4 regions of the Mesorhizobium sp. M1A.F.Ca.IN.022.06.1.1 genome follow, and region 2 is predicted to be linked to each of the others. Evidence: predicted binding sites of a transcription regulator. Region 2 holds the regulator's gene; each other region holds the start of a gene.
What was found. Region 2 encodes PhoB, which activates phosphate uptake and scavenging genes when phosphate is short. Its sites were predicted from a motif close to TGTCATNNANCTGTCAT; they were not measured.

Region 1 (4,373 bases), 1.7 Mb from region 2:
TCGGTGCCGCGCGTCTCCGGTTCGGTGCCGGTCTCGATCGCGCGCATGAAATCCTGGATGATGCCGAGATGGCCGTCGACTCTGTCGGCCGCGTCGAGCGCCGGCACCTCGATCGACTGGGTCTTGTCGATGATACCGTCGCGGCCGGATGCAACCACCTCGGCCTTCAACCCGTCATGCCCGTCCCACAACAGGCTGCCGCGCTCGGCGACGATGCGCCAGCTGCCTTCCCAACTCGTGCGGAAACCGTCCGCGCACCAGGAACCGGCATAGGTGAAGACCTTGCCGCCGCCGAAATCGAACACCGCGCTGGCCGACGAGCCCTGACGGTACCAGGAATTGGCAGGCTCCCACTCCTGGCAATAGACGCCGGCCGGTTCGCCGGCGACCATGTAGCGGGCGGCGTCGAACGTGTGGATCGCCATGTCGAGCAAAAGCACGTGGCGCATCTCCTCGCGAAAGCCGCCGAAGTGCGGCGCGACGAAGAAGTCGGCATGGATGCTAGTCGGCTTGCCGATGGCGCCGGAATCGAGGAACCGCCGGATCCGCCTGACATTGGCGACATAGCGCCGGTTCTGAACCACGGCATGGACCCGCCCCGCGCGGCGCGCCGCTTCGATGATGGCGCGCGCATTTTCTGGGCTGTCGGCAAGCGGCTTTTCGGTGAGCAGATGGCAGTTATGGGCAAAGGCTGAAAGCGCGACCTGGCGCCGCGCAGCAGGAACCACGACATCGAACACGGCATCGGGCCGGGTCTGATCGAGAACGGCATCGAGGCTGGTGCCGATGACGGCATTGGGGAGCTCGTACTCGCGCGCCCTCGCCTGCGCCCGCTCGGCATCGAGATCGACAAGGCCGGCAATGGCAAGCCCGTCGATCTGCCTCGCGGCATCGAGCCACTGCCTGCTCATGGCTCCGCACCCGACCAGGACGACCTTCATCATCCAGCGCTCCTCCTCCGCTCGGCCCCTCCAGGCCGAGTGTCACGGCATTTCCGGCTTCACCGTAAACGTTTTTCCGTAAACGTTTACGAGAACACACCCGATGGCGTAGAATGTCAATCACCTGCTCGCGAAAATCGACATCCACTGCTTGGCCTGAAGGACGGCCGGTGCTAGCGAAGTCAGGGGGAGAACCTGCCTTGGCGTCCAGCATCCACGATCTCGCGCGTCACCTGAACATTTCGATCGGCACCGTGTCGCGCGCGCTGAACGGCCGCGCCGACGTCAATGCGGAGACGCGCCAGCGCGTGCTCGAGGCGGCCAGGAAGCTGAACTATTCGCCCAACCAGTCGGGCCGCAGCCTGCGCCAGGGCGCCACCCGCTCGATCGCCTTCATGCTGCAACCGCATCCCGGCGACCAGCAATATGGCGAGCCGTTCTTCATTCCATTCCTGACCGGCCTGCAGGCGCGGCTCGCCGAGCATGAGCTGGATCTGATGGTCGTCATGGGCGAGCCCGGCCAATATCAGCAGGAGAGGCTGCGCCGCGTGGTTGAGACGCGCCGGGCCGACGCGGTCGTGTTGGCCAATACACGGCGGGAAGACGATCGGATCGACTATCTGAGCAAGGCCGGCTTTCCCTTCGCCACGCTTGGCCGAAGTCAATCCGGCGGCGACACCTATCCTTCGCTCGATATCGATTTCGAGAGGGCGGGTGATGAAGCCGTCGACCGGCTGGTTGCGCGCGGCCACCGCCGCATAGCTGCCATCCGCCCTTCGCTTGATCTCAACTTCGGCTACCTGTTCCTCGACGGCTACCGCAAGGCTCTGAAGCGGCACGGCATCGAAGTCGACCCCGGCCTGATCGCCGACGGCTTCATCAACGAGACCGGCGGCTACCAGGTGACGCCGCGTGTCATGCTCTCCAAGGACCGGCCGACAGCCATCATCTTCAACAATGACGCGATGGCGCTCGGCGGCTGCAAGGCACTGGCCGAGATGGGCATCAGGCCCGGCCACGACATCGCGGTGATCGTCATCGTCGACACGCCGCTCTGCCGCTACTTCTCGCCGACGCTGACCGCCTTCCGTCCGGCGCTGGAGCCGATGGGCCGGCGGCTGGCCGAGATGCTGCTGGCGTCACTCCCGGCCCATGCCGGTCCGGAGGGGCCACGCACGATCCGCGAAGTCTGGCCGCTGGAGCTCGTCGCGCGCGAGAGCGATTGAGCACCTCTCCTTCTCCCATTGCGGGAGAAGGAGACGCCGAAGGCGACGGATGAGGGTGCTCCAGGAAAGCCAACGTCTCGCTCCGCTGGAACACCCCTCATCCGTCTCGGCGCTGCGCGCCGATCCACCTTCTCCCACATGGGGAGAAGGAAGGAGCCCCACTCCTGTCACGCAAGTATCATGTTCGCGTCCTAGACCCGATGTGACGCCATTCCGGCTCTGCTCGTCACATGGGGACATCATGAAGCACCTCAACCGAACTGTCGCGCTTGGCGCGGCAATAGCCCTGTTCACCGTGCTGAGCCCTGCGCTCGCCGAGGGTGTTGGCCATGTCAACAAGGGGCTGATCGGCGTTGGCCGCATCCCCGCCAGCCAGAAGGACAAGTTCGGCGAGACCTTTGGTTCGGGCTCCGGCATGGCAATCGACGCCAAGAGCTGGGCGCGTGACGGCGCCGGCTACAAAGGCTCGCTCTGGCTGCTGCCGGACCGCGGCTACAACGTCGCCGGCACCACCGACTACCGGCCCCGCTTGAACACCATTGCAATCGAGCTGACCCCGACCCCTCCGGGCGCGGCGCCCGCCGCCGGCCAGGAACAGTCGGGCGTCAAGGCAACGCTCGTCGACACCATGCTCCTGACGGACGACAAGGGCGCCGACGCCACCGGCCTCGATCCGCTCAACGGCGTGCGCCCCGCTGCCGGCGACATGCCGATCCTGCCGCAGGCCGACAATGGCAAGCTTTCGCTCGACGACGAGGCGGTCGTGCGCCTGCCCGACGGCACCATGTTCATTTCCGACGAATATGGCCCCAACATCTATCGCTTTTCGGCCGACGGCCGCCTGATGTCGGCGACGCAGCCGCCGGCGGCCCTGGTGCCGATACGCCATGGCAAGCCGAACTTCGCTTCCGACAATCCTGGTCCGGGTGCCGCCGAGCCGGATCCCAAGGATCCCGAGACTGGCCGCCAGAACAATCAAGGCCTCGAAGGCATGTCGATGACGCCGGACGGCAAGTTCCTGATCGCCGTGCTGCAGTCGGCGCCGCGCCAGGATGGCGGCGATTCCGGCTCGACCCGCCGGAACACCCGCGCGCTGGTCTATGACGCCTCCGACCTCGCCCACCTCAAGCTGGCGCACGAATATGTCGTACCGCTGCCGGTGTTCAAGGACGCCAAGGGCAAGATCAAAGTGGCTGCGCAGAGCGAGATCGTGGCGCTGTCCGACAAGAGCTTTTTGATGCTGGCACGCGACAGCGGCAACGGCCAGGGGCTGAAGGACGCCGAGTCGGTCTACCGCAAGATCGAGATCGTCGACCTGTCCGCGGCCACCGATATCGCCAACGGCCCATTCGACGCCGCCGACAAGCCGGTTGCGCCGAAAGGCGTGCTCGATCCGTCGGTGACGCCGGCCAAGCTCACCTCGTTCATCGACATCAACGACAAGGGCGAACTCGGCCGTTTCGGCCTGCACAACGGCGCGCCGAACGACAGGAACAACCTCTCGGAGAAGTGGGAGGCGATGTCGCTGGTGAGCGTGCTGGACCCGAAGCTGCCTGACGACTATTTCCTGTTCGTCGCCAACGACAACGACTTTCTCACCCAGGACGGCTTCCAGGTCGGTGCCCCGTACAAGGCCGAGGATGGCGCCGATGTCGACACCACCTTCCTGGTCTATCGGGTTACCCTGCCCGGCCTGTCGGGGAACAGTCTCGCCGCAAACTAGTTGCGATTACCTGGTTTACGCCGGACAGGCGGTTCGAGCGTCTCGTGGAAAGATAGCGGCTTCTTACTGCCGCATCGCTTTCAGTTTTTCTGCCGCCGAGGCGGCAAGGTCGGCATAGCGCTCTTCCAGCCGCTCTGCGCCCTTGATGACGGGAAAGTCATGGCCGAACTTCTCCAGCGCCAGGCGCAGCTTTTCCGCGAAGTCGGCCTGTTGCTCCAGTGCCGAAAACAGGGTCTTGACCTGCGCCTCGCTGATATCGGGGTTGGCGAGCATCTTCGGCACATCCCGGCCCATCTGTTCGCCGGTGGCGGTCTGCTCCTTCAGGATTCCGATCCAATCGGTCAATGCCGAACTCCTTTTCTGGCAGCATGCGCGGGGCAAGCTGCTGCGGTCAACCCATTGCCGCTACCGCCGTCGATGATTGCAGCGATCAAGGCTTGCCTCGGCCCTGACCGGCGTTAAGTTCGGCTCGACCGGAATAAG
Region 2 (4,373 bases):
ATCGCCCGGATTTCGGGCGAGACGGCGCCGCTGCTCTTCACCGCGCTCAACAACCAGTTCTGGTCGAGCAATCTCAACGCGCCGATGGCCAGCCTGCCGGTGACCATCTTCCAGTTTGCGCTGAGCCCTTATGAGGAATGGCAGCAACTGGCCTGGACGGGCGCACTGATAATCACCCTGACGGTTCTCGGGCTGAGCATCTTCGCCCGCAGCCTTACCGGACGCAGAGAGGACAGATGAAACCGATGTTGTCCACCGACCTGAACGTAGCCGAGACGACCGCCGAGAAGGCCAAGATCGAAGTCAAGAACCTCAACTTCTACTATGGCCAGTCGAAGGCGCTGAAGGACATCAACCTGTCGCTGCCCGAGCGCAGCGTCACCGCCTTCATCGGACCTTCGGGCTGCGGAAAGTCGACGCTGCTGCGCGTGCTCAACCGCATCTACGAGCTCTACCCGAAGCAGAGCGCCGAAGGCCAGGTGCTGCTCGACGGCAAGAACATCCTCGACCGTTCGCAGGACCTCAACCTGCTCAGGACCAAGATCGGCATGGTGTTCCAGAAGCCGACGCCGTTCCCGATGTCGATCTACGAGAACATCGCCTTCGGCGTCAGGCTGTATGAGAAGATCAGCAAGGCCGAGATGGACAATCGCGTCGAACAGGCGCTGAAGCGCGCCGCGCTGTGGAACGAGGTCAAGGACAAGCTCAACGCCAGTGGCCAGAGCCTTTCGGGCGGCCAGCAGCAGCGGCTCTGCATCGCCCGCACGGTGGCGGTGAAGCCGGAGGTCATCCTGCTCGACGAGCCGGCATCGGCGCTCGATCCGCTCTCGACCGCCAAGATCGAGGAGCTGATCGACGAGCTGCAGGCCGACTACACGATCGTGATCGTCACCCACAACATGCAGCAGGCGGCGCGCGTCTCGCGGCAGACGGCGTTCATGTATCTCGGCGAGCTGATCGAATTCGACCGGACCGAAAAGATTTTCACCTCGCCCCGCGAGAAGCGCACGCAGGACTACATCACCGGCCGCTTCGGCTGAGTTCATACGAGGACATAACCATGGCCCATACGGTCGCTTCCTTCGACGAGGATCTGAGGCAGATCAGCCAGCTCATCCGCGACATGGGCGATCTTGCCGGCTCGATGGTCGGCGCGTCGACCAAGGCTCTGCTGAATTCCGACAACGCGCTGGCGCAGCGCGTGGTCTCCGACGATGCCATCATGGACGCGCGCCAACGCGAGCTCGACGATCGCGCCATCACGCTGATTGCCAAACGCCAGCCGATGGCCGACGACCTGCGCAGCGTCGTTGGCGCCATCCGCATGGCCGGCGATCTCGAGCGCATTGGCGACCTTGCCAAGAACATCGCTAAGCGCGTCGGCTCGGTCGGCGTCAGCGCCGCGCCGCGCGACCTTTCGCACTCCATCGATTCGATGGCGCAGCTGGTGCTGATCCAGGTGCAGGGCGTGATCGAGGAATACGCGGCCGGCGACGCCACGGCGCTCGCCAAGCTCCGCAACGACGACGAGCGCATCGACGTCAAATACACCGCCGTCTTCCGCGAGCTCCTGACCTACATGATGGAGGATCCGCGCAACATCACGGCTTGCACGCATCTGTTGTTCTGCGCCAAGAATCTGGAGCGCATAGGCGACCACGTCACCAACATCGCCGAGAACGCCTACTATGTGCTGACCGGCGCGCAATTGCCCGCGAATCGTCCTAAGCAGGACGAGACGGCGATGTCGGCGCCGGCGGCCTGACAGCGAAGGTGCCTGCTAAATGATCGCGCCACGCATCATGGTGGTGGAGGACGAGGAGCCGCTGGGGGTGCTGCTCCGCTACAACCTCGAATCCGAGGGCTATCAGGTCGAGGTGGTGACGCGCGGCGACGAGGCCGAGATCCGCCTGCAGGAGAATGTGCCCGACCTTCTGGTGCTCGACTGGATGGTGCCGGCGGTGTCCGGCATCGAGCTTTGCCGGCGCCTCAGGATGCGGCCCGAGACCGAACGCCTGCCGATCATCATGCTGACCGCGCGCGGCGAGGAAAGCGACAGGGTGCGCGGCCTCTCGACCGGCGCCGACGACTATCTGGTCAAGCCGTTCTCGACGCCGGAATTCATGGCCAGGGTCAAGGCGCTGCTGCGCCGCGCCAAGCCGGAGGTGCTGTCCAGCGTGCTCAAGGTCGGCGACATCGTGCTCGATCGCGAATCGCATCGCGTCTACCGCAAGAAGAGCGAGATCCGGCTCGGCCCGACCGAGTTCAGGCTGCTGGAATTCATGATGCGGCATCCCGGCCGGGTGTTCTCGCGCAGCCAGCTGCTCGACAATGTCTGGGGCGAGACGATCTATATCGACGAGCGCACCGTGGACGTGCATGTCGGCCGCCTGCGCAAGGCGGTCAACAACGGCCGCATGCCGGACGTCATACGTACCATCCGTGGGGCGGGCTACGCGATCAGGGAAGATTAGATCCAGGGCACCGAAGGTCTGACGGGTTCTATCTGCGCTGGCGGGTTATCGAGACGCTGGTGCTTCGCCGTCCACGGGCGGAGCACGAAGCGTCGCGACGCGGCGCAGACCCGACGATCCACGCGACTTCCACGCGCCGCGGCGGTGCAGAAATTCTGCTCCGCTCATCCGACGATTGAGGTAATGGCATGGATTCCAGGGTCTCCGCGACGGAGCTTCGCTCCTGCTCCGCCCTGGAATGACGAAGCTGCGGGGCCTTCGCTAATCTCCGGCGTCTGCAGGACGCACAGAAGACAACGATCGCTATCGAAGCTGCTCAGGCCACGTTCTTGCCCGCTCTTGCCTGCACGCCCGGGGCGAAAATCTCCTGGTCGACGAAGGTCAGCGCGCGCACGGCGCAGCCTTCGCGGATCAGCGGCAATTCGTTCGGCTCGGTATCGAAGGAGATCGAGTTTGAATGCTGGCCTCCGGCGGTCTGGCCGATCGCCTCGCGCAGCGCCGGCTCGATCAGGTCAAAGGCGGCGGCGCTGACGCCGACCATGGCGACCGGCGCCGGGTCGATCAGCGCGAACAGGCTGCCAAGGCCGAAGCCCAGCGCCTCGCCGGCCCGGCGATAGGCCTCGCGCTCCGGGCCATCCGTCTCGCGCGCCTTGGCGGCGAGCGCCCGCATGTCGGCGTCGCCGACATCGACCGGCTCGGCGTCCTCGCTCATCTTCATGGCGCTGCGCCAGATGGCGTAGTTGCCGGCATAGGCCTCGACGCAGCCGCGGCGTCCGCAACGGCAAAGCGCGCCGCCCGGGCGATGGATCATGTGGCCGAACTCGCCGCCGGAAGAATGTGTGCCGGTGAACAGCTCGCCCTTCAGAACCAGGCCCATGCCGATGCCGTGGGAGAGCAGAATGGCGATGAAATTGTCGCGATAGCGGTGGGGATCGCGCCACTGCAGCGCCACAGCCATCATGTTGCAGTCGTTCTCCATGGTGGCCGGAATGCCGAATTCCTTTTCAAGAATGTCGGCGAAGGGAATGTCGGTCAGCGGCGTGATCGGCGACCACAGCATGGCGCGGGCATGGGAATCGGTGATGCCCTGGATGCCCATGGCGATGCGGGCGACGCTGCCGACGTCGAGGTCCGGATCGTCCAGCCGGCGCCGCACGATCGCCAAGCATTCGCCGATCAGCTCGTTGCGCGGCATGGTGAGCGTATCGAGGCGGCGCTGCTCCTCGGCGATGACCTGGCCCGCATAATCAATAACGGCGACCGAGAGGAAATTGAGCGACAGCACCACCGTTACCACCGCCGCCGCCTCCGGCTTGAGCGCGAGGCCCACCTGTGGCCGGCCGCGCTTCAGAGACGCGGTCTCGCTCGGCTTGCTCTCGGCCAGGATGCCTTCCTGGATCAGATCGGAAGAGATCGCCGAAATGGTCGAATGGCTGAGCCCGGTGGTCGCGGCGATTTCCGTGCGCGACGGCTGGCCGGCCCGGCGCACGGCCGAGAGCACCATGGCGCGGTTGCGCCGGCGCAGATCGTCGTGGCGGATTCCGACCGACATTTTTGTCTCCTCCCAGTCAGCGCGGCCTCTCGATCATGCACAGGACTCGGCGACGCGCCAGATCGGTTCAGTCCCGCACGCCGGCACCCGAACCGTCCTGGTCTTACAAGTTTCGGTGGACCGGGCTGCGCCTCCTCCGAACTGTTGCGCGATAGTGGCAGAAGCGGTCGGCACTGTCATTATTTATTGCGGGTCTCGAAAAAAGTACGTGACCACCTCAAAAACCGTCAGAATTGCAGTTGACAGCGCTTTAGCGTTAGATCAGTATTTTTTCGAGGCTCGAAAAAAAGCCTCATCGCCTTCGGGCCAGTCTGGGTCGCGCCGCGAGGGGCGCAGGGAGGATATCA
Region 3 (4,373 bases), 2.6 Mb from region 2:
CGGCGGCAAGTGGTCGCCGAAGAAGGCGATGATGGTCGGCCGCTCGCGCTTCTTCGCCCAGTCGATCAGGCGCTGCAGGCCGCGATCGGCGTCGGCCGACCCTTCGGCGTAGGAGAGCAGCGATTCCCGCGCCCAGGTGCTGATCGGCGCGTCGACGCTATGTGTCGGATTGTAATAGCGGTAGGGCTCGTAGGGCCCGTGGTTCTGCAGGCTGACCGCGAACAGGAATACCGGCCCGTCGCTGGCATCGGCCTCGCGCATGATCTCGTCGGTCATGGCCGCGTCGGAGGCCAGCGGCCCGCGCTTCTCCATCGGCGGCAGCGTCTCTTCCGAGCGGAAGTCGCTGAAGCCGAAATCGGCGTAGACGGCGCCCCGGTTCCAGAACCAGTTGGTGCCCGGGTGGATGGCGCGCGCCCTATAGCCTTCGCTCTTCAGGAAAGTCGCCAGCGACGGCGTCGGCGTGCGCACATATTGCTGATAGGGAATCGAGCCCGCCGGCAGGAAGGCGTTGGAGAAGCCGGTCAGCGCCTCGAACTCGATATTGGCGGTCATGCCGCCGAATTCCGGCGAGAACATCGAGCCTGAGCGCAGCGCGCGCACCGTCGGGATCGGGTCGGGCTTGATGCTGACGCCGGGAAGCTCCGTCGGATCCCAGAAGGATTCGCTCATCACCACGATGATATCGGGCTTCTGGTCCGGCACCGAGGCGGCAACCCCGGGACGCGCGATCGCATCCATCGTCTTCTCGGAATAGCCGGGCGGGGCCGAGACATGCGCCATTGGCACGTTGAGCGCGAAGGCGAGCGCGAAGCCGTTGGAGGCATAGTTCTCCTTCTGGTCCCACATGATCGGGATGATCTGCAGCCTGTCGCGCGTCCACGAGAAGGTGGCGTAGTCCATGATCGAGACGAAGAAGGCGAGCAGCGGCACGGCAAGCGTCAAGCGCGCCAGCCGTCCCTTGCGGCTGAGGATCGGCACACGCCGGCGCCAGAGCCGCCAGCCATAGACGAGCAGCGCGAGGCTGGCGACGATCGCTGCCGCAAGCAGCACGGCCGTCCAGGGGCGCTCGCGCACCAGAAGCGGCATCAGCGCCATGATCTGGCGGGCATAGAGGAAATCGGTCGGGTAGAGCGGATCGCCCAGATAGTGCGATTTCTGGTGACCGACAAAGGCCAATGCCAATGTCACCGGCGCGACGATCATCAGGCTTTGATGGCTGCGGCCGAGAATGGCGTCGAGCCCGATCAGCACCAGCGAAAAAACGATGATGGTGGTCCAGCCGGGCTTGAAGGGCTGCAGGAAGAAATCGACTGTGCCGAAGAAGTCGCCGCGCACGATCCATTCGATGGCGAACACCAGAAGGGCGGAGGCAAGCAGCGTCGCCAGGCCATAGCGGACAATCGGCCATCTGCGCCCCGGCAGATAGCCCGTGGACGGATCGTCTTCCAAAAATTGCGGCGCGGGTTTGGCCGCGCCTTTCCTGATCCTAGCCACTTTGCTTCCCCGGCCCATGTCACGCGTCTTCCACTCGCGTCACGCCACTGTCATCGAAATGTCACACAAAGCTAGCGCCTGTGGCGGAAATAAGAAGAGCCAGCAAACGATTCGTGAGCGGTTTTCATCAGGTGTGATCGCCAAAAAGCCTTTCAGAACAGGGAACTCGGCCGTTCTCCCGGCTGGAACAGCCGCTGAACTGGTGCTTGCGGGCTTGACTTGGCCGTCCGCCTTGCGCCAGAGGCAGGGAAAAACCAGCCGCTGGAGACGCTAACATGGCCGTCGCATTCACCTTTCCGGGACAGGGCAGCCAGGGCGTCGGAATGGGCAAGGACCTCGCCGATGCCTTTCCCGAGGCGCGCCATGTCTTCGAGGAAGTCGATGAGGCGCTCGGCGAAAAACTGTCGAAGCTGATCTGGGAGGGGCCGGAGGAAACCCTGACGCTGACGGCCAATGCCCAGCCGGCGCTGATGGCGGTGTCGCTGGCGGCGGTAAGGGCGCTGGAATCGCGCGGTTTTTCGCTGAAGGACAAGGTGGCTTATGTCGCAGGCCATTCCCTCGGCGAATATTCGGCGCTTGCCGCAGCCGGCTTCGTTTCGGTGGCCGATGCCGCGCGACTGCTGCGCACCCGCGGCAACGCCATGCAGGCGGCGGTGCCGGCGGGCGAGGGCGCCATGGCTGCCATCATCGGGCTGGAGCAGGCTGATGTGGAAGCCGCCTGCGCCCAAGCGGCACAAGGCTCTGTCTGTCAGATCGCCAACGACAATGGCGGTGGCCAACTGGTGATTTCCGGCGCCAAGGCGGCCGTCGAACTGGCGGCGAAGCTCTGCACCGAAAGGGGTGCCAAGCGGGCGTTGATGCTGCAGGTCTCGGCACCTTTTCACTCGGCATTGATGACGCCGGCCGCCGATATCATGCGCGAGGCGCTGGCCGGGGTCGCGAAAAGCGCGCCAGTGGTTCCCATCGTCTCAAATGTTTCGGTCACGCCGACCAGCGACCCGGACGAGATCGCCCGCCGCTTGGTCGAGCAGGTCGTTGCCCGCGTGCGCTGGCGCGAGACGGTGGAATGGTTCGGCGCCAAAGGTGTCGCGACGCTTTACGAAGTTGGCGCCGGCAAGGTGCTGTCGGGCTTGGCGCGACGCATCAACCGCGATATCGCGACCGGCGCCATCGGCACGGCGGCGGAAGTCGAGGCGGCGCTGGCAACTTCAGGATAAACAGGGAACTCTTGCTGGCAGGTGCGGCATTCCTACTTCCATCCGTCTTTCTCCCGAAGTCGAGCATCGCCTCGACGATCTCGTGGCGATGACTGGTCGAAGCAAAGCCGAATACCTGCGTGACTTCGTTGAGCGTGGACTCGAAGATCTCGAGGACTATTACCTGGCTGCGGAAGTGCTGGAGCAGATCAGGCTTTGTGAAGAATCGGTCGTGAGCGCCGAGAACTTCTGGTATGGCCTGGACAACATGACAAATGCGGAACGAGGGTCGCTCGCGGGGCGTCCGGAAGAATGAGGTTGAAGCAATGTTCGAACTGACCGGCCGTAAGGCGCTCGTCACCGGCGCATCGGGAGGCATCGGCGAGGCGATCGCCAGGGTGCTGCACAGCCAGGGCGCGATCGTCGGCCTGCACGGCACCCGCGTGGAGAAGCTCGAAACGCTGGCTGGCGAGCTCGGCGACCGCGTAAAGCTCTTCCCGGCGGATCTGACCAACCGCGACGCGGTCAAGGCGCTCGGCCATAAGGCGGAGGCCGATCTCGAAGGCGTCGACATCCTGGTCAACAATGCCGGCATCACCAAGGACGGCCTATTCGTGCGCATGTCGGACGCCGACTGGGATTCCGTGCTCGAGGTGAACCTGACCGCCGTGTTCCGGCTCACTCGTGAGCTCACCCATCCGATGATGCGCCGCCGCCATGGCCGCATCATCAACATCACCTCGGTGGTCGGCGTCACCGGCAATCCCGGCCAGACCAATTACTGCGCCTCCAAGGCCGGCATGATCGGCTTTTCCAAGTCGCTGGCACAGGAGATCGCCACCCGCAACATCACCGTCAACTGCGTCGCCCCAGGTTTCATCGAATCGGCCATGACCGACAAGCTCAACGACAAGCAGAAAGAAACCATCATGGCGGCGATTCCCACCCGGCGCATGGGCACCAGCGCCGAGGTTGCCTCGGCCGTCGCCTATCTCGCGTCCAATGAGGCGGCTTATGTCACCGGCCAGACCATCCACGTGAATGGCGGCATGGCGATGATCTAGGGTATTTGAGATTCAGGTGATGCCGGCCTGCAAACGGCGGCTTCCTGCGCTTCCGCTCCGGCCCTCGAAAGCCGCCATTTTCGGCTCGGCTTGAGCTGAATCTCACACACCTGGGCGACCGAGCCCCGGGCGCCTGTGAAAACAGCCATTTCGGCTTGGACGCCCGCTGTTTTTCGTGTAATGCGGCCGGCAACCCGGCGGTTCGGGCAAAAACCGGTCCTGTGGCGTTGCGTTTCCCACAAGACCATCTTTCAGCTTGATTAGCGGCATTCCGCCCGCTAACGAAGACAACACAACGTAAGACGAGGCCCCAAATGAGTGACACCGCAGAGCGCGTCAAGAAGATCGTCATCGAGCATCTCGGCGTCGATGCCGACAAAGTGACGGAGCAGGCGAGCTTCATCGACGATCTGGGCGCGGACAGCCTCGATACGGTCGAACTCGTGATGGCGTTCGAAGAAGAGTTCGGCGTCGAGATTCCAGACGACGCCGCCGAGACCATCCTGACTGTCGGCGATGCCGTGAAGTATATCGATAAGGCCTCGGCCTGAGGCTTTCCGCGGGTATCGCCGGGGAGGACCTGCGATGAGGCGAGTCGTCGTCACGGGCCTTGGCCTGC
Region 4 (4,373 bases), 260 kb from region 2:
CCCTTCGGCGGCGTCGACGAGCACGATCGCCGAATCCACCATCGACAGGATGCGCTCCACCTCGCCGCCGAAGTCGGCGTGTCCGGGCGTGTCGACGATGTTGATGCGGGTGCCCTTCCAATCGACCGAGGTCGCCTTGGCCAGGATGGTGATGCCGCGTTCTTTTTCGAGGTCGTTGGAGTCCATGGCGCGCTCGGCGACGCGCTGGTTTTCGCGGAAGGCGCCGGACTGTTTCAGGAGTTGGTCGACGAGCGTGGTTTTCCCATGGTCGACATGCGCGATGATCGCGATATTGCGGAGGTTCATTGTCTGGTCTCGGGAGCGTTGCAGGCAGCAGGCCCGAAAGCGCCGCCTTTTTCGGTTGGGCGGCTCATACAAGGTTTTTCGCAATTGCGAAAGGGGAGGCCCCGCCCCAAATAAATGGTCACTGATTCTTAAACGTCTTGGTGTGAAATGATTCTGTTAACCAAGGCGGAACCTTTGAGGGGCCGGGCAATTTCATGTTCATGACCGATCAGATGTCCAGATTGCGTCCGGTTTTCGCGTGGGCAGCGCTTGGCGTGCTTGTTGCGGCTGGCGCCGCACAGTCGGCGGCCGCCCTGAGAGAAGCTGACCCCTCGCCCCGTGATGCCAAAACCGCGCAGCAGATGTTTGCCGACGCCCCGGACGGGGTCGACCCGATCGTCACCGGCCCGGTCAGCGCCGCCTTCAAGCAGCGCCAGAAGGCAGTCAACTGCGACACCGCCGTCTGGCCGAACATTCCCGCGACCTGCTATCCGGATTAATATTGCGACGGCTACCTGACAAAGGTGGCACTCCGGGACACCCCCCTGTGCCCTGCCGGACTGTCCGGCAGGGCACAGGGGGGTGCCTGGCGCCGACCCTAAGCCGACCGCACCGGATCGAGCGTGACGTTGTAGAGCTCGTTGTCGTCGCGATCCATCAGCCGCACCGTTAGCTGCTCGGTGGCGCCGGAAATGTCGACCAGGCCGAAGAACTGCAGGCCCGCTGATGGCGGCAGGTTCTGGCCCTGCTCGGCGCTCGGCGCCTTGATGAACTTCAGCTCGGGCCCGAAGGTCATGTCGAGATCGTTGGGACCGAAGGTGCCGGCGTGGATCGGGCCGGAGACGAATTCCCAGAACGGGTTGAAATCCTGGAACTGCGCCTTGTCCGGATTGTAGTAATGCGCCGCCGTATAGTGGACGTCGGCGGTCAGCCACACCGTGTTGGTGATGCCGGCGTTCTTGATGTAGCGCAGCAGGTCGGCGAACTCGAGCTCGCGGCCTTTTGGCGTGCCATTGTCGCCGTTGCTGACCGCCTCGGCTCCGGCCTTTTTGGCCGCGTCGTTCCAGACGACGAGGCCGAGCGGCATGTCGGCGGCGATGATCTTCCAGGTCGCCTTGGAATTCGCCAGCTCGCGCTTCAGCCACTGCGTCTGCTGCTCGCCGAGCATGCGCGACTTCGGCGTCAGCGTGTCCTCCATGTCGGGGCCGTTCGGGCCGCGATAGGAGCGCATGTCGAGGAAGAACACGTCGAGCAGCGGCCCGTGGGCGATCTTGCGATAGACGCGTCCCGGTTCCGAAGGTTCGTAGCGGATGGTCGTCATCTCATGGAAGGCGCGCGCCGCGCGGGCCGCCAGCACAGGGATGGATTTTTCCGTGTAGCGGTTGTCGGTCGTCAGGTCCTTCGAATCCGACCAGTTGTTCACCACCTCGTGGTCGTCCCACTGGTAGAAGGTCGGGCAGATGGCGCTAAGCGCGAGCACGTGCTTGTCCATCATGTTGTACTTCCACTGGTCGCGATACTCGTCCAGCGTTTCGGCAACCTTGCGCTTGCCGTCGATCATGACGACGTTCTTCCACTTGCCGCCGCCGGGCAGGTCGACCTCGTCCTTCATGGCGCCGTCGGCATAGATCGTGTCGCCGGAATGGAGGAAGAAGTCAGGCGTGTGCTTGGCGATGGTGGAGTAGATCTTCATGCCGGTCTCGTCGATGCCCCAGCCCTGGCCGGCGGTGTCGCCCGACCACGCGAAGCGCACGTCGCGCTTCGACGCCGGCGCGGTGCGGAAACGGCCGACGATCGGCTCGGAGACGGCGTTGATGTCGGAAAGATCGGCGGCCGTCATCCGGTAGAAAATGTCCTGGTCGGCGGCGAGGTCGGTGAGCAGCCGCTTCACCGTATAGTCGCTGGCGGGCGAGGTATCGAGCGGCGCCAGCCTGACGGCGTCGGCGAAGCTTTCGGTGGTCGACACTTCGTACATCACGCGCGCCGGCCGGTCGGTGCGGGTCCAGACCATGCCGGAGGTGGCGTCGACATCGCCGGACTGGACGCCGTGGGTGAAGGCCGGGCGCTGATTGGCGCGCGAATAGTAAGGCAACGCGAGTCCGGAGGCGCCGACTAGGCCAAAGGCGCTGGCCGAGGTGACGAAAGCGCGGCGGGTTAACGAGAGCTTGTTCATGGCTGTCTCCGGATGGCGTTGAACGGGACCGCCAACCTCCGGCCTCAATGTTTCAGGCGCATATCGGAACCATGAAATTTTGATAACAGGTCACAGCTCTCCCCTTCTCCCCTTGCGGGAGAAGGGGAAGTCGCGCTTACGCCGCCTGCGGTTCCGGCTCAAAAGCCGGCTTGCTCGTGTTGATCAAGAGCGAAATACAGGCCGCGGCTATGCCGGTCATGCCGGCGATCAGGAAGGCAAGCTCGTAATTGCCCTGCAATTCGCGCATCGTGCCGCCGAAGGCCGCCGCCGCCGCGGCGCCCACTTGGTGGCCGGCGACGATCCAGCCGAACACGATCGGGCCGCTGCGGTCGCCGAAAGCTTCGTTGGCGAGCCTGAGCGTCGGCGGCACGGTGGCGATCCAGTCGAGCCCATAGAGCACGGCGAAGATGATCAGGCTGACGGCCGAGAAGCCGGAATAGGGCAGATAGATCAGCGACAGGCCGCGCACGGCATAATAGACGCCAAGCAGCTTGCGCGGATCGAAACGGTCGGTGAGCCAGCCGGACAGCGTCGTGCCGATCAGGTCGAAGATGCCCATCATCGACAACAGCCCGGCTGCCTGCACCTCGCCGATGCCCATGTCGCCGCAAAAGGCGATGAGGTGCGTGCCGACGAGGCCGTTTGTGGTGAAACCGCAGACGAAGAATGTGGCGAACAGGTACCAGAACACCCTGGTTCCCGCGGCACGGCGCAACGTGTTCAGCGTATGCGCCAGGAAATTGCCTTGCGCGGCCGGCGACACCGGCGGCACGTCGTCGGCATCGGCGCCATAACGCACCTGGCCGATGGAAGCCGGGCGCTCCGGCACCAGCAGAAAGACCAGCGGCACGAGAGCCGCCGTGGCAATGGCGATGGCAACGGCGACCGGCTTCCAACCTCCCGACTGAGCCAACGAGGCGAGCAGCGGCAGGAACACCAGCAGGCCGGTCGCGCTCGAGGCGGACATCAGCCCCATCACCAGGCCGCGATTGGTCTTGAACCAGCGATTGACGATGGTGGCGCCGAGCACGGTGGCGACCGCGCCCGAGCCGATGCCCGAAAATACCCCCCATGTGAGCAGCAGATGCCACGGCTTGGTCATCAGCAGGCTGAGCGCTGTGGAACCCGACATGATCAGCAGCGCGGCAAGCAGCGTGCGGCGTAGCCCGATCCGCTCCATCAACGCCGCGGCAAACGGCCCGGTGAGGCCATAGAGGAAGATGCCGACAGCGGCGGCAAGCGAGACGACATCGCGCCGCCAGCCGAAGCTCTTTTCCAGCGGCAGCATCATGACCGCCGGCGCGGAACGAAGCCCGGCGGCGATCAGCAGGCAGAAGAAGATGACTGCGACGACGACGAAGGCGTAGCGCTGGCCAAAGGGACGGGAATGAGCTATCATGTTACTGACCGGTACGTTGCAATGGAGCGGCGCCATTCATACGTACCGGTCAGTAACATTGTCAAGCGAGTTTGTTGAATGCCATCGGACAATAAAATTGAAGCGTCGATCAGCGGAGCCGGCACGGCACCGGCGCCGAAGGCTGCCGACAAGATCCTCGACGTGGCGCGCGATCTGTTCTATCGCGAAGGCATCCGGGCGATCGGCGTCGACGAGATCGTCAGGCGCGCCGGCGTCACCAAGCCCAGCCTGTACCGGACCTTCCCGTCCAAGGACGAACTCGCCGCTTCCTATCTGCGCAAGTACGACCTCGAATTCTGGCAGCGGTTCGACGACGCCGTGGACGCGCATCCTGGCAACCCGCGCGCTCAGATCATCGCTTTCCTCACCCGCGTGGGCAAACGCACGCAGAGGCCGGACTATCGCGGCTGCGGCATGACCAATGCGGCGGTCGAATATCCCGAGCACGGCCATCCCGCGCGGGTGGTGAGCGAG

Region 1: a site for PhoB is predicted at 2,333-2,349, ahead of EJ078_RS25665 (esterase-like activity of phytase family protein). Genes of this name have one in related genera too.
Region 3: a site for PhoB is predicted at 1,543-1,559, ahead of EJ078_RS05305 (LTA synthase family protein). Genes of this name have one in related genera too.
Region 4: a site for PhoB is predicted at 2,530-2,546, ahead of EJ078_RS16345 (alkaline phosphatase). Genes of this name have one in related genera too.

What each region holds. Positions count from the first base shown of each region.
Region 1 is NZ_CP034455.1:5,403,936-5,408,308, reverse strand. It holds gene EJ078_RS25675 (Gfo/Idh/MocA family oxidoreductase) at 1-944, opposite strand, end outside; gene EJ078_RS25670 (LacI family DNA-binding transcriptional regulator) at 1,142-2,167, shown strand; gene EJ078_RS25665 (esterase-like activity of phytase family protein) at 2,409-3,890, shown strand; gene EJ078_RS25660 (hypothetical protein) at 3,954-4,235, opposite strand.
Region 2 is NZ_CP034455.1:3,680,320-3,684,692, forward strand. It holds gene pstA (phosphate ABC transporter permease PstA) at 1-240, shown strand, start outside; gene pstB (phosphate ABC transporter ATP-binding protein PstB) at 237-1,040, shown strand; gene phoU (phosphate signaling complex protein PhoU) at 1,061-1,765, shown strand; gene phoB (phosphate regulon transcriptional regulator PhoB) at 1,785-2,474, shown strand; gene EJ078_RS17650 (ROK family transcriptional regulator) at 2,791-4,026, opposite strand; gene xylF (D-xylose ABC transporter substrate-binding protein) at 4,373-4,373, shown strand, end outside.
Region 3 is NZ_CP034455.1:1,043,160-1,047,532, reverse strand. It holds gene EJ078_RS05305 (LTA synthase family protein) at 1-1,512, opposite strand, end outside; gene fabD (ACP S-malonyltransferase) at 1,770-2,711, shown strand; gene EJ078_RS05295 (ribbon-helix-helix protein, CopG family) at 2,740-3,006, shown strand; gene fabG (3-oxoacyl-[acyl-carrier-protein] reductase) at 3,017-3,754, shown strand; gene EJ078_RS05285 (acyl carrier protein) at 4,069-4,305, shown strand; gene fabF (beta-ketoacyl-ACP synthase II) at 4,340-4,373, shown strand, end outside.
Region 4 is NZ_CP034455.1:3,415,437-3,419,809, reverse strand. It holds gene typA (translational GTPase TypA) at 1-306, opposite strand, end outside; gene EJ078_RS16350 (hypothetical protein) at 501-785, shown strand; gene EJ078_RS16345 (alkaline phosphatase) at 884-2,458, opposite strand; gene EJ078_RS16340 (MFS transporter) at 2,595-3,878, opposite strand; gene EJ078_RS16335 (TetR/AcrR family transcriptional regulator) at 3,957-4,373, shown strand, end outside.